2 regions of the Amycolatopsis sp. NPDC059027 genome follow, and region 2 is predicted to be linked to the other one. Evidence: riboswitches for the same ligand, from Rfam matches in the RefSeq annotation. Region 2 holds a riboswitch; the other holds the start of a gene.
What was found. A riboswitch is a leader RNA that binds a small molecule or an ion and turns the genes downstream of it on or off. The one in region 2 is predicted to bind S-adenosylmethionine.
Positions count from the first base shown of each region.

Region 1: it holds a riboswitch for S-adenosylmethionine, as region 2 does, so the genes downstream of both, ACFWY9_RS23690 (aminotransferase class V-fold PLP-dependent enzyme) here and thrC (threonine synthase) in region 2, are expected to answer to the same signal.

Region 1 is NZ_JBHYIK010000034.1:37,044-51,406, forward strand. Features, by position in the region: gene ileS (isoleucine--tRNA ligase) at 1-120, shown strand, start outside; gene ACFWY9_RS23645 (hypothetical protein) at 282-584, shown strand; gene ACFWY9_RS23650 (ATP-binding protein) at 577-2,016, shown strand; gene ACFWY9_RS23655 (response regulator transcription factor) at 2,016-2,675, shown strand; gene ACFWY9_RS23660 (SLC13 family permease) at 2,830-4,254, shown strand; gene ACFWY9_RS23665 (glycerate kinase) at 4,287-5,459, shown strand; gene ACFWY9_RS23670 (penicillin-binding transpeptidase domain-containing protein) at 5,576-7,207, shown strand; gene ACFWY9_RS23675 (ArsR/SmtB family transcription factor) at 7,366-8,061, shown strand; gene ACFWY9_RS23680 (potassium/proton antiporter) at 8,169-9,647, shown strand; gene ACFWY9_RS23685 (M23 family metallopeptidase) at 9,792-10,481, shown strand; SAM riboswitch class IV at 10,567-10,681, shown strand; gene ACFWY9_RS23690 (aminotransferase class V-fold PLP-dependent enzyme) at 10,721-12,082, shown strand; gene ACFWY9_RS23695 (hypothetical protein) at 12,159-12,761, shown strand; gene lspA (signal peptidase II) at 12,786-13,451, shown strand; gene ACFWY9_RS23705 (RluA family pseudouridine synthase) at 13,448-14,363, shown strand, end outside.
Region 2 is NZ_JBHYIK010000072.1:28,742-43,104, forward strand. Features, by position in the region: gene ACFWY9_RS36230 (helix-hairpin-helix domain-containing protein) at 356-1,081, shown strand; gene ACFWY9_RS36235 (ComEC/Rec2 family competence protein) at 1,078-3,477, shown strand; gene thrC (threonine synthase) at 3,485-4,750, opposite strand; SAM riboswitch class I at 4,764-4,898, opposite strand; gene holA (DNA polymerase III subunit delta) at 5,033-6,013, shown strand; gene rpsT (30S ribosomal protein S20) at 6,087-6,347, opposite strand; gene ACFWY9_RS36255 (DMT family transporter) at 6,708-7,577, shown strand; gene ACFWY9_RS36260 (VOC family protein) at 7,601-7,978, shown strand; gene ACFWY9_RS36265 (class I SAM-dependent methyltransferase) at 7,975-8,589, opposite strand; gene lepA (translation elongation factor 4) at 8,706-10,547, shown strand; gene ACFWY9_RS36275 (Uma2 family endonuclease) at 10,670-11,245, shown strand; gene ACFWY9_RS36280 (pyridoxamine 5'-phosphate oxidase family protein) at 11,246-11,695, opposite strand; gene ACFWY9_RS36285 (family 20 glycosylhydrolase) at 11,792-13,558, opposite strand; gene ACFWY9_RS36290 (nitronate monooxygenase) at 13,716-14,363, shown strand, end outside.

The DNA.
Region 1 (14,363 bases), on a different contig from region 2:
GAGGAGTTCGTGGCTTCGGAAACCCTCGCAGTGAGCGTGTCCTACGGCCCGGTGACCGACGGCTCCACCGGCGCGGTGGGCGACGGCGTGAAGGTGACTGTCGCGGTGGCGAAGGCGTAATTCTCCGGCGAAGGCCGGATGATGAAGAAGTCCTCATCTTCGTCTCATCCGGCCTTCGCCGAGGCTCGCGAGGGTCGGGGCATGAGCGAAGCTTGCGAGCGAATCATCGACATCATGCGCCAAAAGGGGTTGGACACTGCCTCGCGGAGCGAGTCGATCGCATGAGCCGAGTTCCTCGTATCGCGGCGTTCGTGGCCGTGTTCGCCCTGCCGATCGGTGCCGGTGTCGCCGCATTCGCGGCGTCCATTCCTGACCCGCCGCGCGTGCCGTCCGTGGTCCGTATCGGCGAGTCCCCGGCTCCAGCGCCGTCGGCCCCGGTCACTCCGGTGCCGGGGCAATTGCCGCCCCCGCCGCCGGTGGACGACGATGACGACGGCCCCGATCACCACGACCACCATCACGACCACGACGACGGCCCCTTCGACGACGGGCCGCTGGACGACATCTGGCCTTTCGATGACTGAACGTGCCGCGCGCGGCAGCCGGATCCCGGCGAGGGTGCGGATCATGGGCTGGTTCGTCCTGCTGATGACGGCCGGGCTCGCCACCGTCGTGCTGCTGGTGTCGGTGTCGGAGTTCGCGGCCGTCGACAACCGCATCAACCGGGCGCTGGAACAGGACGTGAGCGAGTTCCGCACGTTCGCCGCGATCGGGACCGATCAGGGCGGCCGGGCGATCGGGGACCCGTGGGTGCTGTTCGACCGGCACCTGCGTACGCAGTACATCCACGAGGCGGAGGTGCTGCTCGGCGTCGTCGACACCGGGACGCAGCTGGACGCGCTCAAGCAGGTCGACCAGTCGGTGAAGCACGTCCGGATCGACCAGCCGTTGCTGCGTCAGGTGATCGACGCTCCCGGCGGCACCGGCACGATCGCCACCTCGGGCGGGGATCTGCGGTTCCTGCGGGTGGACGTGGTGGCGCCGGGTTCGCCGGGCGGGCACGCGTGGTTCGTCGCCGGGTACTTCGTCGATCACCTGCGCGGGGACGCGGTGAGCACGGTCCGGACGCTGCTGTGGGTGAGCCTGGTCGCGCTGGTGCTCGCCGCCGGGGTTTCGTGGCTGGTGGCGGGGCGGATCCTGGCACCGGTGCGGACCGTGCGCCAGGCCGCGGCGGACCTCACCGAGGACGACCTCACGCACCGCATCCCGGTGCACGGCCGGGACGACATCGCCGCGCTGGCCGAGCAGTTCAACGCGATGCTGGACCGGCTGGAACGCGCGTTCAGCACCCGGCGGCAGTTCCTCGACGACGCCGGGCACGAGCTGCGCACGCCGATCACGATCATCCGCGGGCATCTCGAGGTGATGGGCGACGATCCGGCCGAGCGTGCGGAGGTCGTCCGGCTGTGCACCGACGAACTCGACCGGATGGCCAGGATCGTCGACGACCTGCTGTTGCTCGCGAAGGCCGAGCAGCCGGATTTCCTGCGCCCGGAACGGGTTTCGGTGCCGGAGCTGACGAGCGACATCGACGCGAAGGCCCGCGCGATCGCCGATCGCAGGTGGACGCTGGAATCCGTCGGCGAGGGCGACGCGGTACTCGATCCGCAGCGGGTGACGCAGGCGGTACTGCAACTGGCGCAGAACGCGGTGCAGCAGACGGCGGCGGGGACGCTCATCCGCGTCGGCTCGTCGATCGAGGGCGATACGGTGTCGTTCTGGGTTGCCGACAGCGGCCCAGGGGTACCCGGCGAGCAAGCCGAGCGGATCTTCGAACGGTTCGTCCGCGGCGAAAGCGGCGAGCGGAGCGGGGCCGGTCTCGGGCTGGCCATCGTGAAGGCCATCGCCGAGGCCCACCACGGCCGTGCGTGGTTCCGCTCGGAACCGGGCTCGGGCGCGACATTCGGCGTCGCGCTGCCGGTGGGAGCCGTCGAGGACCAGTCGGAGGTGACGTGATGGGGCGGATCCTGATCGCGGAGGACGAGCAGCGTATCGCTTCCTTCGTCGAAAAGGGGTTGCGTGCCAACGGTTTTACGACCACCGTCGTGGGTGACGGTGACGCCGCCCTCGCCACCGCGATCGTCGGCGGTTTCGATCTGGTGATCCTCGATCTCGGGTTGCCGCTGCGGGACGGGTTCGCGGTGCTGCAGGCGATGCGCGCGGCGAAGATCGAGACACCGGTGATCATCCTGACGGCGCGGGACTCGGTGCGCGACACCGTCGCCGGCCTGGAAGGCGGCGCCGACGACTACATGACCAAGCCGTTCCGGTTCGAGGAACTGCTCGCCAGGGTCCGGCTGCGGCTGAGATCGGGGGAGTCGAAGCCGGAGGCCGGCGTCCTGCGGCACGGTGAGCTGTTGCTGGACCTGCGGACCCGCCGTGCGTCGCTGCCGGAGTCCACTGTGGACCTGACGGCGCGGGAGTTCGCGTTGCTGGAGCTGTTCCTGCGGCATCCGGGCCAGGTGCTGGCGCGGGAGCAGATCCTCTCGCACGTGTGGGGCTACGACTTCGACCCGGGGTCCAATGTGGTCGACGTCTACGTCCGCACCCTGCGCCGCAAACTCGGCCAGTCGCGGATCGAGACCGTGCGCGGCATGGGCTACCGCCTGGTCTGATAGCCGCGCTTCTCGAAGTGGCCAAAGCGCCCCGATGTGGCGTTCGGTGCGTTGAGCGCACCCAATGCCACATTGGGGCGTTCGTCCGATGAGATGAAGAGCCTCTCATCCGGTCTTCACGTGCGGCTCAGCGACCGGCGGAACGCTGGGAAGCATGGACAACCCGACCGCCGTGCTGAAATCCGGAGCGGCGACCGACCGACGCGTTCCGCTCTGGCCGTTCGCCGCCGGATCCGTGCTCGTCACCGCGATCATCCTGATACCGCAAGGAGCCGGGCTCGCCACGCACGGCCGGATCGCGCTCGCGGTGTTCGCGGTCGCGGTGATCGCCTGGGTCTCCGGCAGGCTCGATGACAACTTCGTCGGGCTCGCCGCCGCGACGGTCCTCGCGTTCACCGGGGTGGTCAAGGCGGCCACCGTGTTCGACGCGCTCGGTGGTGAGACGATCTGGCTGCTCGTCGCGGCGTTCGTCCTCGCCGCCGGGCTCGGCGCGACGGGCCTGCCCGCGAAGGCCGCCATGGCACTGGCCGCGAAGGCGCGCACTCCGCGACAGCTCGTCCATCTGGTCACGCTGACCCTGATCGGTACGGCGCTCGCGGTCCCGGCCACTTCGGGACGTGCGGCGCTGGCGTTGCCGGTTTTCGTGGTGCTGGCGAAAGTCCTTGCCGGACAACGGAAACTCGTCCGCGCGTTGGCGTTGCTGTTTCCCGCGGTCATCCTCCTGTCGGCGTCGGCGACGTTGATCGGCGCGGGCGCGCACGTGATCACGAGCGAGTTGCTCGCGGCCGCTACCGGGCAGGGGATCGGCTACGGGCGTTGGCTGCTGCTCGGTCTGCCGTTCGCGGTGGTCGCTTCCCATCTCGCCGCCGAGGTCGTGCTCCTGACGACCACCACGCGCGAGGACCGCCGGATCCGATTGTCGATCCCGCACGAGAAAACCCGCCTCACCGCGGAACAGTGGCGGGCGCTGGCCGTGCTGACACTGGTGATTTCCTTGTGGTGCACGGAATCCTGGCACGGGCTCTCGCCCGCACTCGTCGCGCTGCTCGGCGCTTTGCTGATCACGGCACCGCGCCTCGGCACGATCGGCATGAGCCCCGCGCTCGGTTCCGTTCCGTGGTCGCTGCTGGTGTTCATGGCCACCACGGCCGTGCTCGGTACCGCGCTGGCGACGTCGGGCGCGGCGCGGTGGCTGGCGGGCCTCGTCTTCGGCCAGGGCGGGTCGCCGATGGGGCTGCTGACGGCGGTTGTCGTGCTCAGCGCCGCCGCGCATCTGGTGCTGCAGTCGCGCTCGGCCCGGTCGTCGGTGCTGGTGCCGCTGGTGCTCCCGCTGGCCGCCGCGTCGGGGTTGAACCCGGCGGCGGTGGCGTTCGCGTCGACCGTCGCGGCCGGGTTCTGCCACACCCTGCCCTCGTCGGCGAAGCCGGTCGCCCTCTTCGCCGCCGTACCGGGCGTCCCCGGCTACGGCAAGGCGGATCTCGCGCGGCTTTCGGCCGTGCTCGGACCGCTCGTCGTCCTGCTCGTTCTCGCTTTCGCCGTCTGGGTATGGCCACTGCTCGGTCTCCCACTATCCCGTTAAGACAGTCGCTTGAGGACTGAAAGGACCGCGTCATGAGCACGTTCACCCCCACCCGTTTCCTGGTCGCCCCGAGTGGCTTCAAGGAGTCCCTGTCCGCGGAGGCGGTCGCCGACGCCATCGCGGCGGGAATCCGCAGGGTCGTTCCCGGTGCGCTGGTCGACCTCGTCCCCCTGGTCGACGGCGGCGAGGGATCGGCGCGCACCTTGGCGGTCGCGACGGGCGGTGAACTCGTGCCGGCGATCGTCCGTGGTCCGGTGGGTGATCCGGTCGCCGCGCATTTCGCGATCCTCGGCGGTGCCGGGCCGCGGACCGCGTTCGTCGAGATGGCCGCGGCGGCGGGCCTGCGCCTGGTGCCGCCGGGGCTGCGGGACCCAGGCCGGACGACGACCCACGGCGTCGGCGAGCTGATCGCCGCCGCACTGGACGCCGGGTGCCGGCGGATCCTGGTCGGCTGCGGGGATTCCGGGACCTGTGACGGCGGCGCGGGTGCCCTCCACGTTCTGGGGGCGAGGTTCGTCGACGCGGCGGGCGACCCGGTGCGGCCGGACGGGACGACGCTCGCGGACGTCGTCCAGCTCGATCTGTCCGGATTGGACGTACGTCTGTCCGATGTGGACGTCGTGGTCGCCTGTAATCCGCACAACGTCCTCACCGGAAGCCGCGGTGTGGCAAGGGTTTTCGGTCCGCAGAAGGGTGCGACACCGGAGCGGGTGGACTCGCTGGCCGTGGCCATGGAGCACTGGGCGAAGCTGCTGGAACACCAGGGCGGCGTCGACCTGCGCACGGTCGCGGGCGGCGGAGCGTCGGGCGGTCTCGGTGCCGGACTGGCCGGTGCGCTCGGGGCCCGGCTCGTGCCGCGTTTCGACGTCCTGCTCGACCATACCGGCTTGGACGCCGCGCTCGACGACGCGGATCTGGTGATCACCGCCGAGGGCGCCATCGACGCCCAGTCGTCGTTCGGCAAGGTCCCCGGCGAGGTGGCCCGCCGGGCAAAGCGGCATGGCAAACCGGTCGTCGCGCTCGCCGGCACGATCGGCGCGGGAGCACGGGACACCTACGACACCGGGATCGACGCGTTCGCCGGGATCCTGCCCGCGCCGCTGCCGCTGGCCGAGGCCATCGCCCGGACGGCGGAACTGGTGACCGACGCCACCGAGCGGGCGCTGCGGCTCGTGCTGGTCGGCGCCACGCTGGCGCGCGGCTGATCACGAAAAGGATTCGGGTAGGTCGCTTTCCCACCAGGAATCGTGACCTGTTGGTCAACCATGGGCAGGCTGGGCGATCGTGCGCGGGGGTCGCGCGCAAAGGGGAGGGGTGGAAAGTGGGTCCTGCCAGAAGACGGGGAGTGCTGATCGGCGGCGCGGTCGGGGTGGTCGCGATCGTCACGGCCGCGGTAGTGGTCTTGACCAGTGGGAACGAAGCGCCGGCGAGCGACGCGGCGCCGGCGGGGAAGCCGGGTCCGGTGGCGGTGGATCCGACGGGGTTGGTGACGGAGTACCTGCAGGACCTCGCCGAGGCCAATCCCGACGCCGCGGGCGCGCTGACCGACGATCCCGCGGCGGCCGCGGTCGCATTGCGGGACGCGCGCAACGCGCTGATGCCGACCAAGACCACGGCGACGTTGAGCAGGCTCGATCCGACACCTGCCGGTGCGGCGAAGACCAGCGGCACGTTCGCCATGACGTGGACACTGCGGCCGGGGAAGACCTGGACCTACGACGTCCCGTTCGAGCTGACGAAGGCCGCGCAGGGCTGGCGGCTGCACTGGGTCCCCGCGTTGCTGCACCCGAAGCTGGAGCCGGGGCAGCGGCTCGTCGCCGCGACCGCTCCCGTGGATCGGCCCGCGGTGGTCGACCGGGACGGCAAGCCGCTGGTGATGGCGGGGCAGGCGGGGAACAAGCCCGCGGAGGGAAACCCGGCGCCGCTGCTGCAGAGTGTGTTCGCCGCGCAGGCCACGACGGCGAAGTCGGACGGGTTCGCCGTCCAGCGGGTCGACGCGTCGGGAAAGAACCTCGAAACGCTGTACGGCCAGGACGAGGACGGTGAGGGCAAGCCGCTCACCGCGTCGCTGAGCATCGCGACGCAGAACGCCGCACAGTCCGCTGTGGACGGTTACCGGGGCAGGGCGATCATGGTCGTGCTCCAGCCGTCCACCGGTGACATCCTCGCGGTGGCGCAGAACGCGGCGGCGGGCACCGAGCCGAAGGCGTTCAGCGGGCTGTACGCGCCGGGGTCGACCTTCAAGATCGTGACGGCCACCGCCGCGCTCGAACAGGGCCTCGCGACGGCCGATACGGCGTTGCCGTGCCCGGGTAGCGACCAGATCGGGACCCGGACGATCCCCAACGAGAACCACTTCGACAAGGGCACGGTCCCGCTGCACCAGGCGTTCGCGTTCTCGTGCAACACGACGTTCGGCAGGCTGGCCTCGCGGCTGCCCGCGGACGGGCTCGTCAAGGCCGCCGACCAGTACGGGCTCAACGCCGACTTCGAGATCCCCGGCCTGCAGACCGAGGCCGGGAAGGTCGTGCCCGCGACCGGCAACGACCGGCTGGTCGAGGACGGCATCGGGCAGGGGGACGTGCAGGTCAGCCCGTTCGGCGCGGCGCTGATGGCCGCGACGGCGGCGTCGGGCAAGGCCGTGACGCCGAAGCTGTGGCACGGGCTGGACACCACGGTCGCCAAGCCGTACTCGCCGCCGTCCGCCGGGGTGCTGAACGCGGTGCGGTCGATGATGCGGGAGGTCGTCACCACCGGCACCGGAAAGGCGGCGGCCGGGGCGGGGCAGGTCCACGGAAAGACCGGCACGGCGGAGTTCGGCGCCGACGGCCAGGCCAACGGCTGGTTCGTCGGCTACCGCGGCGACGTCGCCTTCGCTGTCCTGCTGGAGGGCGCGAACGACTCGAACCCGGCCGTCTCCCTCGCCGCGAACTTCCTCAACGCCGTCCACTGATCCGCTGGTCGGATGTGCTGAAGGACGCCTTCGGTGCGCTCGATGCACCGAAGGCGTCCTTCAGCGCGGCCAATGCACTGAAAGCGTCCTTCAGCTCGTTCGCACCGGGGCCCACGGTTCGGCCACGGCCGAACGGTCCGGCTTCTACGGTGGAGGACATGGAGACCATCGCACTGGCCGAGGTGGCCGCGGTGCTCGCCGACCCGAGCAGGGCGACGATGTGCCTGGCGTTGCTGGACGGCCGTGCGTGGACCGTCGGCGAGCTGGCCGCGGCCGCGCGGATCGCGGTGTCGACGGCGAGTGAGCATGTCACCCGGCTGGAGGAAACCGGGTTCGTCGCGCGGGTGAAACAGGGACGGCACGCCTACGTCCGCATCGCGGACCCGCGGGTGGCCGAGCTGATCGAGCACCTCGCGCAGCACGCCGACCGCCGCCCGGTCACCGGCCTGCGGTCCTCGGTCCGCGTCCGCAAGCTCGGGTTCGCCCGCACCTGCTACGACCACCTGGCAGGGAAGCTCGGCGTCGCGCTGCGCGACGGGATGATCGCGCGCGGGCTGGTCGACGTCGGCTCGGGGCTCACTCTCACGGCTCGCGGCCACGACGTGCTGGTTGAGCTGGGCGTGGACCTCCCGAACGGTGGGCGGCGGCCGCTGCTGCGCGACTGTCTGGATTGGACGGAGCGCCGCGAGCACCTCGGCGGCGGCGCGCCCGCGGCGTTGCTGGAGCGAGCGCTGGCGGCGGGCTGGGTCGAGCGGGGTCACCAGGCGCGCGCGATGCGGGTGCTGCCCGCCGCGGTGGAACCGTTCGCAACGCTCGGTGTCGACCTCGACACGCTGGAAGAGCCCGCATTTTGATGTTTCTTTAACACACCGGGTGAGCGTCACTGGGCGTCGGTACACGATCGTGTGAGCACCCCGCCTCCTTATCCTGAGAGCCCACGGCGACCGGGAAGGGAGGCGACATGGATCAGCTTCCCGTGCTGCTCGGAGTCGGCGGGATCGTGCTGCTCGCCTCGGTGGTGGCCGTGCGCCTGTCCGTCCGGCTCGGGCTGCCCTCGCTCCTGCTGTACCTGGGAATCGGCGTCCTGCTGGGCGAAGCCGGGTTCGGCGTCCGCTTCGAGAATCCCGAGCTGACGCAGTCGCTCGGCATCGCCGCGCTGGTCCTGATCCTCACCGAGGGCGGGCTCACCACGCGGTGGCAGGCGGTGAAACCCGCGCTGGGGCCTGGAATCGCACTGTCCACTTTGGCCGTCGTGGCGAGCGTGGCGGTCACCGGCAGCGCGCTGCACTGGCTGCTCGGCCTCGACTGGCGGCTCGCGCTGCTGTGGGGCTCGGTGCTTGCCTCCACCGACGCGGCCGCGGTGTTTTCCGTGCTGCGCAACGCCGGGGTCGGCAAGCGGCTGGTCGGCATGCTGGAGCTGGAATCCGGCCTCAACGACGCGCCCGCCTACATCGCCGTCGTCGTGCTGGCCACCGGGTCCACAGTGGACTGGACGCTGCCGCTGCTGGTGGTCTACGAGCTGGCCGCCGGGCTGGTGATCGGCCTGCTGCTCGGCTGGCTCGGGGCACTGGCGCTGCGAAGAGCGGCGCTGCCCGCCACCGGTCTGTATCCGCTCGCCACGGTGTCGGTGTGCGTCCTGGCGTTCTCCAGCGGTCAGCTGGCGCACGCTTCCGGCCTGCTCGCGACGTACGTCGCCGGGCTGGTGCTGGGCAATTCCCGGCTGCCGCACCGATCCGACACACTGTCCTTCGCCGAAGGCCTCGGCTGGCTCGCCCAGATCGGGCTGTTCGTGCTGCTCGGCCTGTTCGCCTCGCCGAACAGGCTGCTGGAGACGCTGGTGCCGGGCCTCGTGGCGGGCGCCGTCGTCCTGCTGCTCGCGCGTCCGCTCTCCGTCCTGCTGTCGATGCTCCCGTTCCGCGTGCCGTGGCGGGAACAGGTGTTCCTGTCGTGGGCCGGCCTGCGCGGCGCGGTGCCGATCGTGCTCGCGATGATCCCGCTGTCCCAGGGCGTGCCGGGCGCGCAGCGGCTGGTCGACGCGGTGTTCGTGCTGGTCATCGTGCTGACCCTGGTGCAGGGCGCGACGCTGAGCCCGCTCGCGCGGGTGCTCGGCCTTGCCCGGCACGCCGAACCGCACGAGGTCGAGGTCGACTCCGCGCCGCTCGACGAGCTGGGCGCCGAGCTGTTGCAGGTCCGCATCCAGGCCGGATCGCGGCTGCACGGCGTGTACCTCTCGGAGCTGCGGCTGCCGGTGGGGGCGACGGTCAGCCTCGTGGTGCGCGACGGCGCCGGGTTCACGCCCGAGAAGACCAGCCGTCTTCAGGAGCACGACCAGCTACTGGTGGTGACCACCGAACGGGCCCGGAGTGCCACGGAACGCCGGTTGCGGGCCGTGGACCGGGCAGGCCGCCTGGCCCGCTGGAAGGGCGAATCCGGGCGCTAGCTCACAAAACCGGCCTCGATGGTTGGTGGTTTTCCGTAGAAATCTCCACCGTGTGTTCCCTTGACGCATCCTTTCGGGCTAACGTGCGCTCGCATCGTCTACCTCGAATGGGTGAGCTTCTCGGGCTAAGGAGTACACACGGTGATGCTGAAAATGCGCGCACGCTGGGCCGGTCTGGCCGCCGCGACGACGGCAGGAGCGTTGTTCCTGGCCCCCACGGCCTCCGCCGCGGACACGTTTCCCGCCTTCGCCCTGCCGTTCGCCTCGGGCCAGCTCGTGTATTCGGCCGGGATCCACTCCGACGACGGCGGCAGCGGCGTCAAGAACGCCATCGACTTCAGCCCGGCCGACAAGACCGTCCGCGCCCCGCTGGCCGGGATCGTGCACCTGCAGCACTGCGCCGAAGGCGACTGGGTGACCATCGACCACGACGGCGGCTGGCGCACCGGGTACTACCACATGGAGAACATCCAGGTCGCCGACGGACAGCGGGTCGTGCCCGGCGCCGTCCTCGGCTCCACCGGCAATGCTCTGCCCTGCGGCGGCAGCACCACCGGTGCCCATGTCCACTTCACGCTCTGGACGCTGCCCGCCACGACGGCGTCCGGGAACTCCGGCGACGCAAGGGATTGGCGCGCTCGCGGGAACTGGAGCGGGCTGTCCTACGCCGAGGTCTCCGGCGAGCTGGCCGCCGCGCTCGGTGAGCCGATCGACGGCAAGGAGCTGGGCGGATGGCGGTTTGCGGCGGGCGCCGAGCAGTACCAGGGGACGGCGACGCACCTGACCGACCAGTCGGTCGTCCGGCTGCCGGGCCGCTTCCGGGTGACGGCGTAGACCGCAATTCCGGAGAGTGACGGCCGTCTCAGTCACCCGGAAGGGGCTGGATCGGCGCGCGCGGTGTCGGCTATCTTCGTCGTCAGGTCATGAGTGTCAGCGCTAAGCCCCGGCTTGCTGGCCGGCAACCCTCCAACCGCGGTGGGGTGCCCCGGGTGAGGACCGGGCCTGTCGCGAGGTGCGGCGGGCAAGCGCGGGCCCCTCGCCGGGGGTCCCCCGGACCGCCGAGGAGGCACCCGATGACACTCGCCGTCGATCGTCAGAACACCACCGAAACCACGGTTACCGTTGCGCCGCAAGGAATTCCCGCGGTCACGGGTGCCGGGCTGAGCGTTCCGCTCGTCACCGGCGGCGAGATCGGCTACGCGAATCTCGACCACGCCGCGAGCGCGCCTTGTCTGGACGCCGTGCGCCGCGCGGTCGACGAGTTCCTGCCCTGGTACGCGAGCGTGCACCGCGGCGCCGGGTTCGCCTCGCAGGTCTCGACGCGGCTTTACGAGCGCACACGCGACATCCTGCGCCGGTTCGTCGACGCGCGTTCGACCGACACCGTGGTGTTCACCCGCAACACCACCGATTCCTTCAACCTGCTCGCCCGCAGCCTGCCCCGGCACACCTCGGTCGTCGTCTTCGACACCGAGCACCACGCCGCGCTGTTGCCGTGGAGGGGGCCGAACGTCCGCCGGATCCCTACCCCGCGCACCCGGCTCGCCGCGGTTTCCGCTGTGGACGAAGCGCTCGCGGAATGCCCGCAGGGGCCCCGATTGGTGGTCGTCACCGGAGCGTCCAATGTGACCGGTGAGCTGCTGCCCGTCGCGGAGATCGCGGCGGTGGCCCGCCGCCACGGCGCCCGGATCGCGCTCGACGCCGCCCAGCTCGCCCCGCATCGCCGGATTTCCTTGCGGGAACTGGATGTCGACTACGTCGCGCTGTCCGGTCACAAGCTGTACGCGCCGTTCGGTGCCGGTGCGCTCGTCGGCCGCGCGGACTGGCTCCGTGCCGCCCAGCCCTACCTCGCCGGTGGCGGCGCGACCAAGCTCGTCACGGGCGAGGCCGACGACCTCGGTGTCGTCTGGAACGCCGGACCGGAACGGCACGAGGCGGGTTCGCCCAACACCGTTGGCGTGTATGCCCTCGGCGTCGCGTGCGAGCAGCTCGCCGCGCACTGGGACGCCGTCGGCGCACACGAGGAGGTCCTGCTGGCCCGGCTGCGCAAGGGCCTCGCCGCGATCCCGGGCTGCGCCGAACTGCGGCTGTTCGACGCACCGGTGGACCGCGTCGGCACGGTGAGCTTCGTGGTCGACGGCTTCGAGCCCGGCTGGCTGGCGGCCGTCCTTTCGGCCGAGTACGGCATCGGCGTCCGCGACGGCGCCTTCTGCGCGCACGTCGCGACCAAGCGGCTCATCGGCGTCGCCGGGGGAGCGGGGCAGCAGGCGGTACGGGTCAGCCTCGGCCTCGGCAGCACCACCGAACACGTCGACCGGCTCGTGCTCGCGCTGCGCCAGATCGTCGCGCGCGGCGCCCGCTGGGAGTACGCGAAGCAGGACGGCCGCTGGGCGCCGGTCGGCGATCCGCGCGAACTGCCCCCGTTCTGCGCCTGAGCTGAAGGGGACTTTCGTCGCATCCCATGCACGGAAAGTCCCCTTCAGCTCATGGGCGATCCGCTATCGTGGCGCGATGGGAAATTCGCGGCCACGGTACTGGTTTCCCTTGGCGCTGCTGGGATTCGCGCAGCTGATCCTGGTCGCGGCCGAGATGCCGAGGGCGAATGGATCTTTCGGCTACTTCGCGAATGTGCGTGAGTACCCGATGACCGAGTCCACCGCGGTCGCGGTGCGCGTCTCAGCGCCCTACGGCTGGTCCGGCGCGGGCACGGGCTGGTTGTGGGTGCTGGCGGCGGCCGTCCTCGGCGTCGCGATCTGGTACTTCGTCCTGGCCCGGCGCGCGGGCAGCCCGCCGCGCACCGGCCGGTTCGCACTGCTCACGCTCGGCGCGCTCGTGGCCGTGCCGCTGCTCGACCTCGTCGGATACTGGCAGTTCCGGCTGGACGCCGACGTGCGGGGCCCGATGATCGCGACGCTCGGCCTCGTCCTGCTCGCCTGGTTCGAGCGCAGCGTGCTCGTGCTGGTGGTGACGGCGGTGTTCGTGCTGGCCGCGGTGGTGCTCCTGCCCGGCATCGCCGGGGTCCTGGTCTCGGCCGTGGCGCTGCTGGCCGGGGCGTTCGTGGCGCTCGCCGGGCCGCGGCGGGGACGTCCGGAGCCTGCCGCCGACACGGACTGAACGCGTGACGTGGACAATGGACCGGTGAGCACCGAGTCCTCCCCGTCCGAACCCGAGACGACCCCGGCCGCGGACCTACCGCCGAATCCGGCCGTGACCAGCGAATCCGCGGTTTCCGAGCCGGAAGAGGCGAGCCCGTCGAAGGCGCTGCCGAGGCGCACGGTGGCCATCGTGTTCGCCGTCGCGGTCGTGATCTGGGTGATCGACCTGGTCACCAAGAACCTCGCCGCGGCGAACCTGGAGGGCAAGGAACCGGTCCGGGTCCTCGGCGGCCTCGTCTACCTGCAGCTGGTGCGCAACCCCGGCGCGGCGTTCTCCATGGCCACCGGCATGACGTGGGTGCTCGCGCTGGTCGCGGCGGCGGTCGTCGTCGCGATCGTGTGGCTGTCGCGCCGGCTGCGCTCTGTGGGCTGGGCGATCGGGCTCGGCCTGGTGCTCGCCGGTGCGCTGGGCAACCTGACCGACCGCATCTTCCGCGCGCCCGGCCCGCTGCAGGGCCACGTCGTCGACTTCATCTCCGCCTTCGCCCCGAACGGCCAGGGCTGGGCCATCTTCAACATCGCCGACTCCGCGATCTGCGTCGGCGGCGTGCTGATCGTGCTGTTGTCGTTGCTGGGCAAGGACTACGACGGGACCTCGACGAAGGACAAGAAGAAGGCAGCCGCCGAAAGCGCCGGGGAACAGGCGTGAGCGCGCGGATGCTGCCCGTCCCGGACGGGCTCGACGGCATGCGCGTCGACGCCGGGCTCGCGAAACTGCTGGGACTGTCCCGCACGGTGGTCGCGGAACTCGCCGCGTCGGGCGACGTGCTGCTCGACGGACGTCCCGCCGGCAAGTCGGACCGCCTCACCGCGGGCGGGCTCCTCGAAGTGACGCTGCCCGATCCGGAACGGCCGATCGAGGTCGTCGCCGAACCGGTCGAGGGCATGCTGATCCTGCACGACGACGAGGACATCGTCGTCGTCGCGAAGCCCGTCGGCGTCGCCGCGCACCCGAGCCCCGGCTGGGCAGGCCCGACCGTGATCGGCGGTCTGGCCGCGGCGGGCCTGCGGATCTCGACCTCGGGCTCCGCCGAGCGTCAGGGCGTCGTGCACCGCCTCGACGCGGGCACCAGCGGCGTGATGGTGGTGGCCAAGAGCGAACACGCCTACACGGTGCTGAAGCGGGCGTTCAAGGAACGGACCGTCGACAAGGGCTACCACGCGGTCGTCCAGGGCCACCCGGATCCCACGCGCGGCACGATCGACGCCCCGATCGACCGGCATCCGCGCCACGACTACAAGTTCGCCGTCGTCACGGGCGGCCGTCCGAGCGTCACGCACTACGAGGTCACCGAGGCTTTCCGTGCCGCGTCGTTCGCGCAGATCAAGCTGGAGACGGGCCGGACCCACCAGATCCGCGTGCACTTCTCCGCGCTACGGCACCCGTGTGTCGGCGACCTGACCTACGGCGCGGACCCGGTGCTCGCGCGGAAACTGGGCCTCTCGCGCCAATGGCTGCACGCCAGGACGCTCGCCTTCGCGCATCCCGCGGACGGCCGGTGGGTCGAATTCGAGGCCGAGTACCCGGACGATTTGTCGGGCGCGCTCAAGATCCTCCGCG
Region 2 (14,363 bases):
GGGCCTTGATCCGCCGGATGCGGGGTCTCGCTGCCCCGGCCGCCCCACCGAGGGACGCGCTTGTCGCACCCAATGCACCGAGGGACGCCCTTGTCGCAACCAGCCCTGCGACCCATCACGAGCACCGCGGATCTCGGTGCAGCCCACCGTAGACGCCTCCCAGCGCGCTCCTCCGCGACGGACACCGCCGCACCGAGCCCGAGCAGATGGGTAACCCGCCAGCATCGCATCCGGGTACGACGGAAACCGGTCGAATCCGGCCGTGCCCGGGCGATCTGTCCACAAGACCCCACTTGTCCACAGCCGCGCCGATTTCCCCTGCCGGACGGCTTCCGGCTGTCCTAACGTCGATCGTGTGTTCGACCCCACCGCCCGGGACCCGGGCTCCTCCGTCAACGCCAGGCTCGCGTGGCTGGCCGATCAGCTGTCCCCGGACGCCCCTGCGATGGGCGCCGGTGGGCGGCTGGTCCGGCGCTGGCTGCCCGCGGGGCTGGCGGGTGGCGCGGCGGGCAAACGCCGGCTCGTGCTCGGCGCTGTCCTCCTCGGTGTCGTCTTGCTGGTGGTCGGCGCGGTGGCGCTCTTCGGCGGCAGGCCTGCCGCGGAGAGCCCGCCGGGGCTGCCGAGCGCGAAGCCGGTCGCCGAGCAGCCCCAGCAGCCGAAGACCGGTCTCGTGATCAGCGTGATCGGCCGGGTTCGGTCGCCGGGGCTGATCACCCTGCCCGCGGGCGCACGCGTCGCGGACGCGCTCCGTGCCGCCGGTGGCCCGGAACCCGGCACCGATCCGAGCGCGCTGAACCTGGCCCGGCGGCTGACCGACGGAGAACAGCTCGCGGTCGGTGTCCCGGCGCCGGCGGCGGCCGGGCCCGGCGGAGCGGGCGCGCCACCGGGCAAGGTCGATCTCAACGCGGCCACGGCCGATCAGCTCGACACCCTGCCGGGCGTCGGCGCCGTGATGGCCCGCCGGATCGTCGAATGGCGTACCCGGCACGGCGGGTTCGCCAGCGTCGAGCAACTTCGCGACGTCGAAGGCATTGGCGAAGCGAAGTTCTCGAAAATCCGGGAGCAGGTGAGCGTCGGATGAGCGCGGGGCTTGGCACACCGGAGACGCGGCAGCCGCCGCCATGGTGGCGTGCGCAGGATCCCCGGCTCGTCCCGGCCGCGCTGGCGGTGTGGGGCGTGACGCTGGCGGCGCTGCTCGGCACGTGGTGGGTGGCCGTGGCAGGGGGAGCGGTCACCGCGATCGCCGGCGCGGTGGTGTTCTGGCGCCGCCCGTCCTGGCGAGCGGCGGCGGGTGCGTTGCTACTGCTCGGGTTGGCGCTCGCGGGTCCCACTGCGATGCGTGTCCGCGACGCGGAACAGGATCCGTTGCGCGCGGCCGCCGTCCATGGGGCTCCGGCCGTGCTGCGGGTGGTGGTCACCGAACGGCCGAAACCGGTCCGCTCGGCCGGGTATGCCGATCGTCAGGCCGGTGCCCGGTCGGTCGTGCTCCCCGCCGAGGTGACCGCCGCGGAGGTCGCGGGGCGGCGCGCCGAGAGCACCGGCCGTGTCTTGCTGCTCGCCCCGATCACGCCATGGTCGGGCCTGTTGCCCGGTCAGGCCGTGACGGTCTCCGGGCAACTCGGGCCCGCGCGTGGCGCGGAACTGATTGTTGCGGTGCTGTCGGTGCGTGGTCCGCCCAGCGATGTCGGTACCGCGCCGTGGTGGCAGCGGGCGGCCGAGTCCTTGCGCGCCGGTCTGCACCGGCTGTGCGCGAGTCTCCCGGAAGAACCCGCCGGTCTCCTGCCCGGTCTGGTCGTCGGGGACACGAGCGCGTTGCCGCCCCGAGTCGAGCACGAGTTCGTCTCCTCGGGGATGTCCCACCTCACGGCCGTCAGCGGTGGGAACCTCGCGATCGTCTGCGGCGCGGTGCTGCTCCTGCTGCGCGTGCTGCGGATCGGGCCACGTGCCTCGGCGATCGCGGCCGGGCTGTGCCTGGTCGGATTCCTCGTGCTCGCGGGGCCGGAGCCGAGCGTGCTCCGGGCCGGGGTCATGGGCGCGGTCGGCCTGCTGGCACTGGCGCTGGGCAGACAGGGCTCGGCCTTGCCCGCGCTGGCCTTTTCGGTCTGCGCGCTGGTGATCTGGGATCCGGCGATGGCCGTCGACTTCGGCTTCGCGCTCTCGGTGCTGGCCACGGCCGGGCTGGTTCTGCTGGCGCCGCGGTGGGCGGACGCGATGGTGCGCCGGGGCGTTCCGGCGGGCTACGCCGAGGGGCTGGCCATCCCGCTCGCGGCGTTCGTGGTCACCGCGCCGGTGCTGGCGGGCATGGCGGGTTCGGTGAGTGTGGTGTCGGTGCTGACCAACGTGCTCGCGGCGCCGGTGGTGGCACCGGCCACCGTGTTCGGGGTACTGGCCACCGTCGTGGGGCCGTGGTGGCCCGGCGCCGGGAACGTGCTGGTCCACCTGGCCGATCCGGAGGCGCGGTGGCTGATTCTCGTGGCGCGGCACGGCGCGCGGGCACCCGGCGCGGTCTTGGACTGGCCCGGCGGCTGGTGGGGCGGTCTGCTCGCGGCGGCGCTGCTCGCCGTCCTGGTGGTGGCGTTGCGGCTGCGCCGGATCCGGGTACTGGTGACGGTGCTGCTCGCCGTGGTGCTGCTGGTGTTCGTTCCGGTCCGGGTGTTCGCCCCGGCCTGGCCACCGGACTCGTGGGCGATGGTCGAATGCGATGTGGGCCAGGGTGACGCGCTGGTGCTGGCGACGGCCGAGCGCGGCCGGGCGGTGGTCGTCGACACCGGGCCCGAACCCGGCCCGGTCGACGAATGCCTGCGACGGCTCGACATCGACCGCGTGCCACTGATCGTGCTGAGTCACCTCCACGCCGATCATCTGGGCGGGCTGGTGTCGGTGTTCGAGGGCAGAACGGTGGGCGCGGTGGCGGTCGGGCCGGGCAGGGCGCCGGGCTGGGCCTGGCGGCAGGTCGCGGAGGAAGCCGGACGCCAGGGCGTGCCCCTCCTCGAACTGAGCGTCGGGCAGCGGCTGGAGTGGCCGGGGCTGTCCCTCGACGTGCTCGGGCCGCGATACGTTCCGGCGCGCTCGGCCACCGAGCAGGACGGGACGATGGTCAACAACAGTTCGGTCGTGCTGCGCGCGGGAACGCCTGCCGGGCGCGTGCTCCTGACCGGTGACGTGGAACTGGCGGCGCAGGCCGATTTGCTGGCAGGGGGAGCGGATCTGCGGTCCGAGGTCTTGAAGGTCCCGCACCACGGGTCACGGTATTCGCTGCCGGACTTCCTCACGGCCGTCGCGCCCCGCGTCGCGATGGCCAGTGTGGGCGCGGGAAACCGCTACGGCCATCCCAGCAAGTCCACTGTGGACGCTCTGATCGCGTTGGGGGCGTTGGTGACCCGCACCGACCTCGACGGGGACACCGCGGTGCTCCCGGACGGTGGCGGTCCGGCGGTCTCCCGCCGGGGCGAGCCGCGTGGCCCGCCCCGGCGGTGAACCGGCGTCAGTAGCCGAGGGCCTCGCGCACGGCGGCGGCCGACGGTGCGACGGTCGCCTTGGGGCCGACGTGGTCCTCGACGGCGTCGAGCGTCTTGAGGCCGTCGCCGGTGATCAGCAGGACGGTCTCGGCGTCCGGGTCGAGCTTGCCGGTCTCGATGAGCTTCTTCGCCGTGGCGACGGTGACCCCGCCCGCCGTCTCGGTGAAGATGCCTTCGGTACGGGCCAGCAGCCGGATGCCCTCGACGACCTCTTCGTCGCTCACGTCCTCGATCGCGCCGTTGGTGCGGTTGACGACGTCGAGCACGTACGGGCCGTCGGCCGGGTTGCCGATCGCCAGCGAGCGCGCGATGGTGTCCGGCTTGACCGGCTGGACGACGTCGTGCCCGGCGCGGAACGCGGCCGACACGGGCGAGCAGCCGGTGGCCTGGGCGCCGAACACCTTGTACGGGCTGGCTTCCACCAGTCCGAGCTGGCCGAGCTCGCGGAAGCCCTTGTCCACTTTGGTCAGCTGGGAGCCGGAGGCGATCGGCACGACGATCTGCTCGGGCAGCCGCCAGCCGAGCTGCTCGGCGACCTCGAAGGCCAGCGTCTTCGAGCCCTCCGAGTAGTACGGGCGGACGTTGACGTTCACGAACGCCCAGCTCTCGTGCTCGGCGGCGAGTTCGGTGGCGAGGCGGTTGACGTCGTCGTAGTTGCCGTCGACGGCGATCAGCGCGCCGTCGTACACCGCGGTCGTGAGGATCTTGGCGCGTTCCAGCGTCTTCGGGATCAGCACGACCGACTGCCAGCCCGCCCGGGCGGCCGCGGCGGCGACGGCGTTGGCGAGGTTGCCGGTCGAGGGACAGCACAGCACCTCGAACCCGAACTCGCGGGCGGCCGCCAGCGCGACGGCGACGACCCGGTCCTTGAAGGAGTGCGTCGGGTTGCCGGTGTCGTCCTTGACCCAGATCCGCTTGACCCCCAGCGCTTTCGCCAGCCGGTCGGCCCGGACCAGCCGGGTGCAGCCTGGCTCGGTGTTGGGGATCTCCTCGACGTTGGAGGGAACCGGAAGGAGTTTCTTGTAGCGCCAGATGTTCTTCGGGCCGGCTTCGATGTCCTCGCGCCGGACCCGGCCGAAGTCGTAGGCGACCTCGAGCGGCGAGAAGTCTTCGGCGGAGACGAATTCGGGAGCGAGCGGCTGCCGGTGACCCTCTTCCTTCGACACCAGTTCGACGGCCGGGCCCAGGTCCGGGGTCTTGGTGGTGGAGGTCGTGCCGAGGGTTGCGGTCATCGCGAGGTTCCTTTCCTCATCTGTCCCGCCGAGGCGGGCCGGAATTGGCACCGTGTTCGTCAGCTATCCCGCGATCGCGGGATGACAGGCTTTGACGCCGGTTGCCGGGGCTTCGTCGGGCCGTTCCCTCTGCCCCTCTGGATGAGCGGTATTCAGTTGTCGGCGCGCCGCTGGGCGCTGCCTCGGAACACACCGTACGGCATCCTGATCGGCTCGTGCCACGGTGGGCGCGCCGGTGTCACCGGAGCGGGCGTGTCGCCGGGCGGGTGAGAGGATCGGGGGGTGACCGCGCAAGCCACCGCCACCACACCGCTGCATCTCGTACTCGGTGAGGAAGAACTGCTCATCGAACGGGCTGTCCGCGCCGCCCTGGACGCCGCCAAGGCGGCCGATCCGACCGCGGACATGACCAGGATGCGGGTGTCCGAACTCACAACGCCCGAACTCGCCGAACTGGTGAGCCCCTCGCTGTTCAGCGAGGGCCGGGTGATCGTCCTCGAGGCGGCGCAGGACATCTCGCAGGAGCTGTCCGACGCCGTGCTGTCCTACCTCAAGGCGCCCGCCGACGGGATCGTGCTGGTCGTCGTGCACACCGGGGGCGGCAGGAGCAAGGCGGCGAAGGCGCTGCCCGCCGCGCTGCGCAAGGCCGGGGCCCAGATCACCGAGTGTCCCAAGCTGACGAAGGCCGCCGACCGGGAGTCGTTCGTCCGCAACGAGGTCCGCCGGGCGGGCGGCAAGATCGACGGCGCCGGGGTGCTCGCGCTGATCGACGCCGTGGGCTCGGACCTGCGGGAGCTGTCGTCGGCGGCGACGCAGCTCGTCGCGGACTCCGGCGGCGTCGTCGACGAGCAGGCCGTGCGCCGGTACCACCGGGGCCGCGCGGACGTGACGGGCTTCGCGGTCGCGGAGAAGGCCGTGGCGGGGGACAGGGCGGCCGCGCTGGAGCAGTTGCGCTGGGCGATGCAGCTGGGGGTGCCGCACGTGCTCGTCGCCGACGCGCTCGCCGATGCCGTCCGCACCATCGCCAGGGTCTCCGCGGCCGGACGGGGCAACCCGAACCAGATGGCAGGGGAACTCGGCATGCCGCCGTGGAAGGTGCGCAAGGCGCAGGGCCAGTCACGCGGCTGGAACCAGGACGGTCTCGCCGCCGCGATGCGGGTCGTCGCTCGGCTCAACTCCGAGGTCAAGGGTGCCGCGGCGAGCCCGGACTATGCACTGGAGCGAGCTGTGAACGAGGTCGTCGCCGCCAAGGGCGACCACTGAGGCCGGCCGCTGAGGAGAAGGACACGCGGAAGGCCCCGGCGACCGAGGTCGCCGGGGCCTTTCGGAGAACGGCTCAGATGCTGTTCGCGCGCTTGGCCATCGCGGACTTCTTGTTCGCGGCCTGGTTGGCGTGGATGACGCCCTTGGTGACCGCCTTGTCCAGCTTCTTGGCGGCCTCGCGCTGCAGCTCGACGGCCTTGGCCTTGTCCCCGGACTCGGCGGCCTCGCGGAACTTGCGGATCGCGGTCTTCACCGAGGACCGGATCGCCTGGTTGCGCTGACGCGCCTTCTCGTTGGTGGTGATGCGCTTGATCTGCGACTTGATGTTGGCCATGGTGGCGCTCCTGTCGTGTACTCGGTGAGTTCGCTGCCGCGTCGCTGTGGCCCCGGCCACCCTCACGGGCGCCCGGGTTTCCTCCCTGACGGAATGCCGCACGACAACGAACGGAAAGCCTAACAGCCTGCTCCGGCGGCCTCGCGAGGGCCTCGACGTGATCGCTTACGCGTACTACGGTGGGTGGAGTCAGTGCCTAGGGTTCCGCCAGCGGCCCGCACCTGCGGGAGAGACAACAAGGGCCGGTGGGGCAGGTCCGAGCGGCACCATCGGCGGCTCAGGAGCCCGCCGTTCATCTGACGGGACAAAAGCCTGGAGGACCTGGGGTTTTCGCGTGCGCGAAAACCTCGAAAGGGTCCGATGAACGCCACCGCTCTGTCCCTCGTCCTCGTCGCCGCCGTCGTGCACGCCGTGTGGAACCTCGCCGCCAAGCGGGTCGGCTACGGCGGTGCCCGCTTCGTGTTCCTCTACTACACCGTTTCGGCCGTCGCGCTCCTCCCGGTCACGATCGTCGTCCTCGCCGTGGAAAACGAACGTCCACAGTGGACTTGGCTGCTGGCCGCGGCGGTGACCGCGCTGCTGCACGTCGGATACGGCGTGGTGCTGCAACGGGGTTACGTCGTCGGCGATCTTTCGGTGGTCTACCCGCTCGCGCGGGGTACCGGCCCGCTGCTCTCGGTCATCGCGGCGGTCGTGCTGTTCGGTGAGCACCCCGGCTGGCTCGGGCTGGCCGGCGCCTTCCTGGTGATCGTCGGCGTGCTGGTGATCAGCACCGGGCGCCGGGACGGGGAGACCGATCCGCGGGCCCGCCGGGCAGGGATCGGCTACGGCCTGCTCACCGGCGCGTTCATCGCGGGCTACACGCTGTGGGACGCGCACGCGGTGACCGGTCTCGCCGTCCCGCCGATCGTCTACTTCGCGGTCGGCTCGGTCATGGAGTGCCTGCTGCTGATGCCCTACGCGCTCGTCGACCGGCCGATGATCGGCAAGCTCTGGCGCGAGCACAAGCGCGAGGCGCTGCTGGTCGGGCTGCTGTCCCCGGTCGCGTATCTCCTGGTGCTCTACGCGCTGCGGATCGCCCCGGTCAGCCTGGTCGCCCCCGCGCGCGAGCTGAGCATCGTGCTCGGCGGGCTGGCCGCCTGGCTCGTCCTCGGCGAGGCGAACGCGGTGCGCAGGCTGGTCGGTTCCGTGGTCGTGTTGTCGGGTATCGCCGCGATTGCGGTGGCCTGATCTTCCCGGTAGGGATTGAGCCCATGGAAGTGCTGAGCAGCAGGGTTCTCATCCATCCGCGCGACATCGAGGCGTCCACCGCGTTCTATCGCGACACCCTCGGGCTGGCGATCGACAAGGAGTTCCCCGGCGGCACGGTGTTCTTCCTCGGCCACGGGTCGCTGGAGATCGTCGGCAGCGCGAGTGCCGGGCCGAGCCCGGACGTCGCGCTGTGGATCCAGGTCCGTGATCTGCCCGCCACGCTCGCCGACCTCGCCGGCCGAGGGGTGACGCCGGTGCGGGAGGCTCGCCGGGAACCGTGGGGGCTCGACGAGGCGTGGATCGCCGATCCCGACGGTACTCGCATCGTCCTGGTCGAGGTGCCCGCCGGGCATCCGCTGCGCACCGATCCCCGGAGCTAGCGCGCGGGCTTGACGGCGCGCAGCTGCGCGGCGAGCGCGGTGAAGCCCGGCGGCTCCCATGTCCAGGTCTGGAGGTCGGTGAACCCGGCGGACTCGGCTTCGCGGGCGAGGACGTGCCGCGACACGGGCAGCCACTTCTCGTGGGCGGAGATCAGCAGTCTGCCGCCAGGACGCAGGACGCGGTACAGCTCGGCGAAGCCCGCCGCGCGATCGGGCCACAGCTGGACGTTGTTCACGCTCAGTGCCACGTCGAGCGATCCGTCGGGCTCGCCGGTGTCCGCGGCCGTGCCCTGGTGCAGTTCGGCGCGGTCGCCGCAGCGCTGGTGGCACAGCGCCAGCATGCCCGGCGACGGATCGACGCCGACCGCGCGACGGGCGAGCTTCGCCACGTCGTCCAGGCCGACGCCGGGGCCGGGCCCGACGACCAGTACGGACTCGTCCGGTTCGATCTTCGCGAGTGCGGCCACCCGGTGCTCGGTCTGTGCGTTGCCGTGTGCCATGACCAGGCCACCGAGGCGGCCGAGCAGACCGCGGGGATGGCCGAACGTGCGGTCCAGCAGACCGGCGGGGGCCGGTCCGGAGGCGGGCACGGGCGAGGGGGAAGTGCTCATACTTCGAGGGCACCACGGCCCGCCGCGGCCCGCATCGGGGATGACCCCCACCCGCACCCGGAGCTCCATGGGACCATAGGGGTGGCCATCCCCGACCTTTCCCGAGGATCACACGAGTGAGCACGTTCGCGGACACGACTTTCACCTCACCGGAGCTCATCCGGAACTTCTGCATCATCGCCCACATCGACCACGGCAAGTCGACGCTGGCGGATCGGATGCTGCAGCTCACCGGGGTGGTCGAAGCGCGGGCGATGCGCGCTCAGTACCTCGACCGCATGGACATCGAGCGTGAGCGCGGCATCACGATCAAGGCGCAGAACGTGCGCCTGCCGTGGCAGGTCGACGGCCAGGACCACGTCCTGCACATGATCGACACCCCCGGCCACGTCGACTTCACCTACGAGGTCTCCCGCGCGCTCGAGGCGTGCGAGGGCGCGATCCTGCTGGTCGACGCCGCGCAGGGGATCGAGGCGCAGACACTGGCCAACCTGTACCTGGCGCTGGAGAACAACCTCCAGATCATCCCGGTGCTGAACAAGATCGACCTGCCCTCGGCCGATCCGGACAAGTACGCGGCCGAGATCGCGCACATCATCGGCTGCGAGCCCTCGGACGTGCTGCGGGTTTCGGCGAAGACCGGCGCGGGCGTCGGCGAGCTGCTCGACGAGGTCGTCCGCCAGGTCCCGCCGCCGCAGGGCGACGCCGACGCCCCGGCCCGCGCGATGATCTTCGACTCGGTGTACGACACCTATCGCGGCGTCGTCACCTACATCCGGGTGGTGGACGGCAGGATCACCCCGCGCGAGCGGATCCGGATGATGTCCACCAACGCCACCCACGAGCTGCTGGAAGTCGGCATCATCTCGCCGGAACCCAAGGCCAGCAAGGGACTCGGGGTCGGTGAGGTGGGCTACCTCATCACCGGCGTGAAGGACGTCCGCCAGTCGAAGGTCGGCGACACCGTGACCTCGGAGCGCAAGGGCGCCACCGAGCCGCTCGCCGGGTACCGCGAGCCGAAGCCGATGGTCTACTCCGGGCTCTACCCGGTGGACGGCTCGGACTACCCCGAACTGCGCGAGGCGCTGGACAAGCTCCAGCTCAACGACGCCGCGCTCGACTACGAGCCGGAGACGTCGGTCGCGCTCGGGTTCGGGTTCCGCTGCGGCTTCCTCGGCCTGCTGCACCTGGAGATCACCCGCGACCGGCTGGAGCGCGAGTTCGGCCTCGACCTGATCTCGACCGCGCCGAACGTCGTCTACCGCGTGGTGCTCGAGGACGGCACCGAGGTCACCGTGACCAACCCGTCGGACTGGCCGACCGGGCTCAAGATCTCCGAGGTGCACGAGCCGGTCAGCAAGGTGAGCATCCTCGCGCCGTCGGAATTCGTCGGCACGATCATGGAGCTGTGCCAGACCAAGCGCGGCGTCCTGCTCGGCATGGACTACCTGTCCGAGGAGCGGGTCGAGCTGCGCTACAACCTGCCGCTCGCCGAGATCATCTTCGACTTCTTCGACACGCTCAAGTCGCGCACCCGCGGTTACGCGTCGCTGGACTACGAGGAGGCGGGCGAGCAGATCGCCGATCTGGTCAAGGTCGACATCCTGCTGCAGGGCGAAACCGTCGACGCGTTTTCCGCGATCGTGCACAAGGACGCCGCGTACAACTACGGGAACCGGATGGCGACCCGGCTGCGCGAACTCATTCCGCGCCAGCAGTTCGAGGTGCCGATCCAGGCGGCGATCGGCTCGCGGATCATCGCCCGTGAGACCATTCGCGCGATCCGCAAGGACGTGCTCGCGAAATGCTACGGCGGTGACATCTCGCGGAAGCGGAAGCTGCTGGAAAAGCAGAAGGAAGGCAAGAAGCGGATGAAGACCGTCGGCCGGGTCGAGGTCCCGCAGGAGGCCTTCGTGGCCGCACTGTCCACAGAGGACAACGGAAAGAACAAGAAGTAGCTCCGGCTTTCGGCGCCCCGCCTCACACGATCGAGTGAGGCGGGGCGTTCTCGTCTTCGCCGACGCCGTTTTTGTCGGTGCCGCGTGGTGCGCTCTGGTCAAAGCCTGGGAAGGAGGGCACCATGACGGTTATGACGGACATCCAGTATCCGGCCGGGTCGGGCCCCATGACGGTGCGCGACCTCGAGGGGATGCCGGAGGATGGCCGACGCTACGAACTCATCGACGGGATGCTCCACGTGAGCCCCGCACCGGGCACCAGACACCAGATGATCGTGGCCCTCCTGCACAGCGTGCTCCACACGGCGTGTCCATGGGAGTTCGAGGTGTTCCTCGCGCCGCTCGCGGTGCGGATCGGCGATAGCCTCGAACTGCAGCCCGACGTGCTTGTCGGGCAGGCCGAGGATTTCACGGAGAAGGGGCTGCCGGTGCCGCCCGTGCTCGCGGTCGAGGTGTTGTCACCGAGCACGGCTATCCACGATCTGAATACGAAGAAGGCGGTCTACGAGCGGTTAGGTGTGGCGAGCTACTGGGTGATCGACCCGGCGGAGCCGGAGCTGACCGTTTTCGAGCTCGACGAGGACGGCCGTTACCAGCGGGTCGCCAAGGCCGCGGGAGACGAACCGTTCGAAGCGAAGCGGCCGTTCCCGGTGCGGGTGGTCCCGCGCGACCTGCTCGGACGGCTTGCGGAGCGCTGATCAGGTCCGGTTGCGCAGGATCCGGCGTGCCTGGATGAACACGGCGACCCGGCGCTCGGCGGCCATCACGCGGTCGTACTCGTCCCAGTCGTCGTGCGTGCCCGTCGCCGCGATGAACACGTCACGCAGCAGCTTCGGCAGCCCGGCGGCGTCGAAGGCGGGGTCCGGGTCGTCCGGGCCGATCAGATGGACCGGTCCATCGACCGAACCCCAGTCCCAGCCACGGCGAAAAGCGAGGCTCGCATGCCCGGCACGTCGAAGCAGTTTCAGCTTGTACGCGTCGCCCCTGGCCACGAAGGCGACGCCGGGCGCGCCCGTTACCGGGTCGTCGATGACCCCGGCGTTGACGATCGTGGAGTGCACCGTCCCGTCGGGGCGGGTCGTCGCGATCGTGGCCAGGCCGTGCTCCTGCAGGGACAGCGTGCGGATGTGATCCAGGTCATCGCTCATGTCCGTGCCCAACGTCTAGCCCACCCGTGGTGTTCCGTGCCGGGCCGGACAACGCCCGCACGGGCAGAGCCGCGCGGGCGTTCCCAGGGTGATGGGTCAGCAGACGCCGTCGTCGCGCCAGACGCCCCATTCGCCGCCCGCGCCGGGTTCCTCACCCTTGGTCCACCATTTCGCGGTCCACTTGTGCCCGTTGTGCGAAACGGTGTTCCCGCCGGTGTATACGGTCCCGCTGTCCCAAGCGGGCAGCGTGCAGGTGCCGGGGTTGCCGCCGTTGTCCCACGGGATCTGCGCGGAGCGGTAGAAGTTCATCGACTGCGCTTCCCAGCGTGGCCCCTGGGCGCCGAGCCGGGTCCGGAACTTGGCCCAGTCGTGGGTCGACCACGGCGACCAGCCGAGTTCGGCGTGCGCGGCCAGCCGGGGGAAGGCCAGCAGGTCGATGTGGGCCGGGGTCACCACGGTTTCCGTCCACAGTGGAGATTCGACGCCCCGCACCGCGGACTCGCCGACCCCGGAAAGGTACGCGCCGGGGTTCCAGTTGTAGGCGTCCTGCACCTCGATGTACCCGGCCCAGCTGAGCCCGATCGGCGTGCTGGCGTTGTACTTCATGTCGAGGTAGGCCTTGTTCGCCGGCGACATGATCACCTTGCTGCCGTTCGCGACGGCCTTGGCCACGTTGGCGTCGGAGGTGGTGGTGCCCCAGAACTGCGGGGTGGCGTTGGCGGGCAGCGCGGCCTTGGCGATGTCGTGCCAGCCGTTCGGCTGCTTGCCGTTGGCCGCCACGATCGGCAGCACCTTGCCGATGAACTTGAGGTAGTCCGGCTGCGAGGTCGCCGCGGCCTCGTCCCCGCCGATGTGGAAGTACGGGCCGGGGGTCAGCGCCGCGATCTCGCGGATCACGTCGGAGACGAAGGTGTAGGTGATGTCCTTGCTGATGCACAGCGAGCTGTAGCCGACCTCGATGTCGGTGCGCAGCGGCGGCGCGACACCGTTGCAGTTCAGCTCGGCGTAGGAGGCCAGCGCGGCGTTCACGTGCCCTGGCATGTCGATCTCGGGGATGATCGTGATGTGCCGCGAGGCCGCGTAGTTCACGAAATCGGTGTACTGCGCCTTGGTGTAGTACCCGCCGGGGCCGCCGCCGACCTGGGTGCTGCCGCCGTAGGTGGCCAGGCGCGGCCAGCTGTCGATCTGGATCCGCCAGCCCTGGTCGTCGGCGAGGTGCAGGTGCAGGTGATTGATCTTGTACTGCGCGAGCTGGTCGATGTACCGCTTCACGGTGTCCACCGGGTGGAAGTGGCGCGCGACGTCGAGCATCGCCGCGCGGTAGCCGAAGCGCGGGTAGTCGAGGATGTGCGCGCCCGGGATCGTCCACGGGCCCTGTTGCACGGTCGGGCTTTCGATCTTCCCCGGCAGGAGCTGCCGCAGCGTCTGCACGCCGGTGAAGAGGCCGTCGGCGGTTTTCGCGCGCAGCACCACCGAGTTCGCCGCGGCGTCGAGCTGGTAGCCCTGATCACCGACCTTCGCGTCGGCACCGGTGAGCAACAGGGAGATACCGTCGGCGGGGGTGCCGCCCGCCGCGTCGGAGACGGGCAGCGGGAAGCCGGTGGACCGGCGCAGGACACCGGCGATGTATTCGCCGACGTCCTTGGCCGGTGCGGAGCCGGCCTCGGTGTAGATCTTGGTGGCGGCGGTCAGCGGGTAGCTGACGCCGTCGACCGCCTGGACGGAGACCGGGACGGGGACGATCGACTGCAGCGGCGGCGTGGCCGCGGCGGCGGTGCCCGCCGTGGTGACACCCGCCGTGCCGACGAGCAGGGTCAGTGCGGCGAGCGCGTGCCCGAGCCGCCGCGTTCGGGTTTTCTTCACGGGAGTCCTCCTGGCGTGAAGGGGACGCGGCGTCGCTGCCGCGCATGTCCGGATCGTCGCACTTCACCCGGCATAGGTCTAGACCACTTTGCAGCAATTCGTGAGCCCGCTCGCTCCCGGCAGGAGCGATCCGCGCGGGAGAACTACCCTCGGTGGCATGTTCGAAGATCTCGAGTTCCCGGTGATAGCGGCCCCGATGGCGGGCGGCCCGACGACGCCCGCGCTGGTCGCGGCCGTGACGAAGGCGGGTGGCTTCGGCTTCCTCGCCGCCGGTTACCTCACCCCGCAGGCGCTGGCCGAACGGATCGACGAGACGGCCGCGCTGACACCGGGCGTGTTCGGGGTCAACCTGTTCGTCCCGGGTCCCCGGTCCGCCGCGGACCTGTCGGCGCACCGCGAACGCATGCGCGCCGAGGCCCGCCGCTACGGCGTCGAGCCCGGCGAACCGCTCTGGGACGACGACGCGTACCTCGGCAAGTTCGAGGTCGTCGCCGAGCGCCGGATGCCGGTGGTGTCCTTCACCTTCGGGATCCCCGGCGAGGCCGACATCGCGCGCCTGCACGAGAACGGCAGCAAGGTCCTCATCACGATCACCTCGCCGCGGGAGGCCGAGCTCGCCGCCGCGGCGGGCGCGGACGCGCTCGTCGTGCAGGGTTTCGAAGCGGGCGCCCACCGAGGCCTGTTCGCCGACGATCCGGCCTCACCCGCCGGGGGCGAGACCTACGGGCTGCTGGCCCTGCTGCGGCTGGTCGCGGCCCGCGTGGACCTGCCGCTGGTGGCCACGGGCGGGCTGGTACACGGCGCC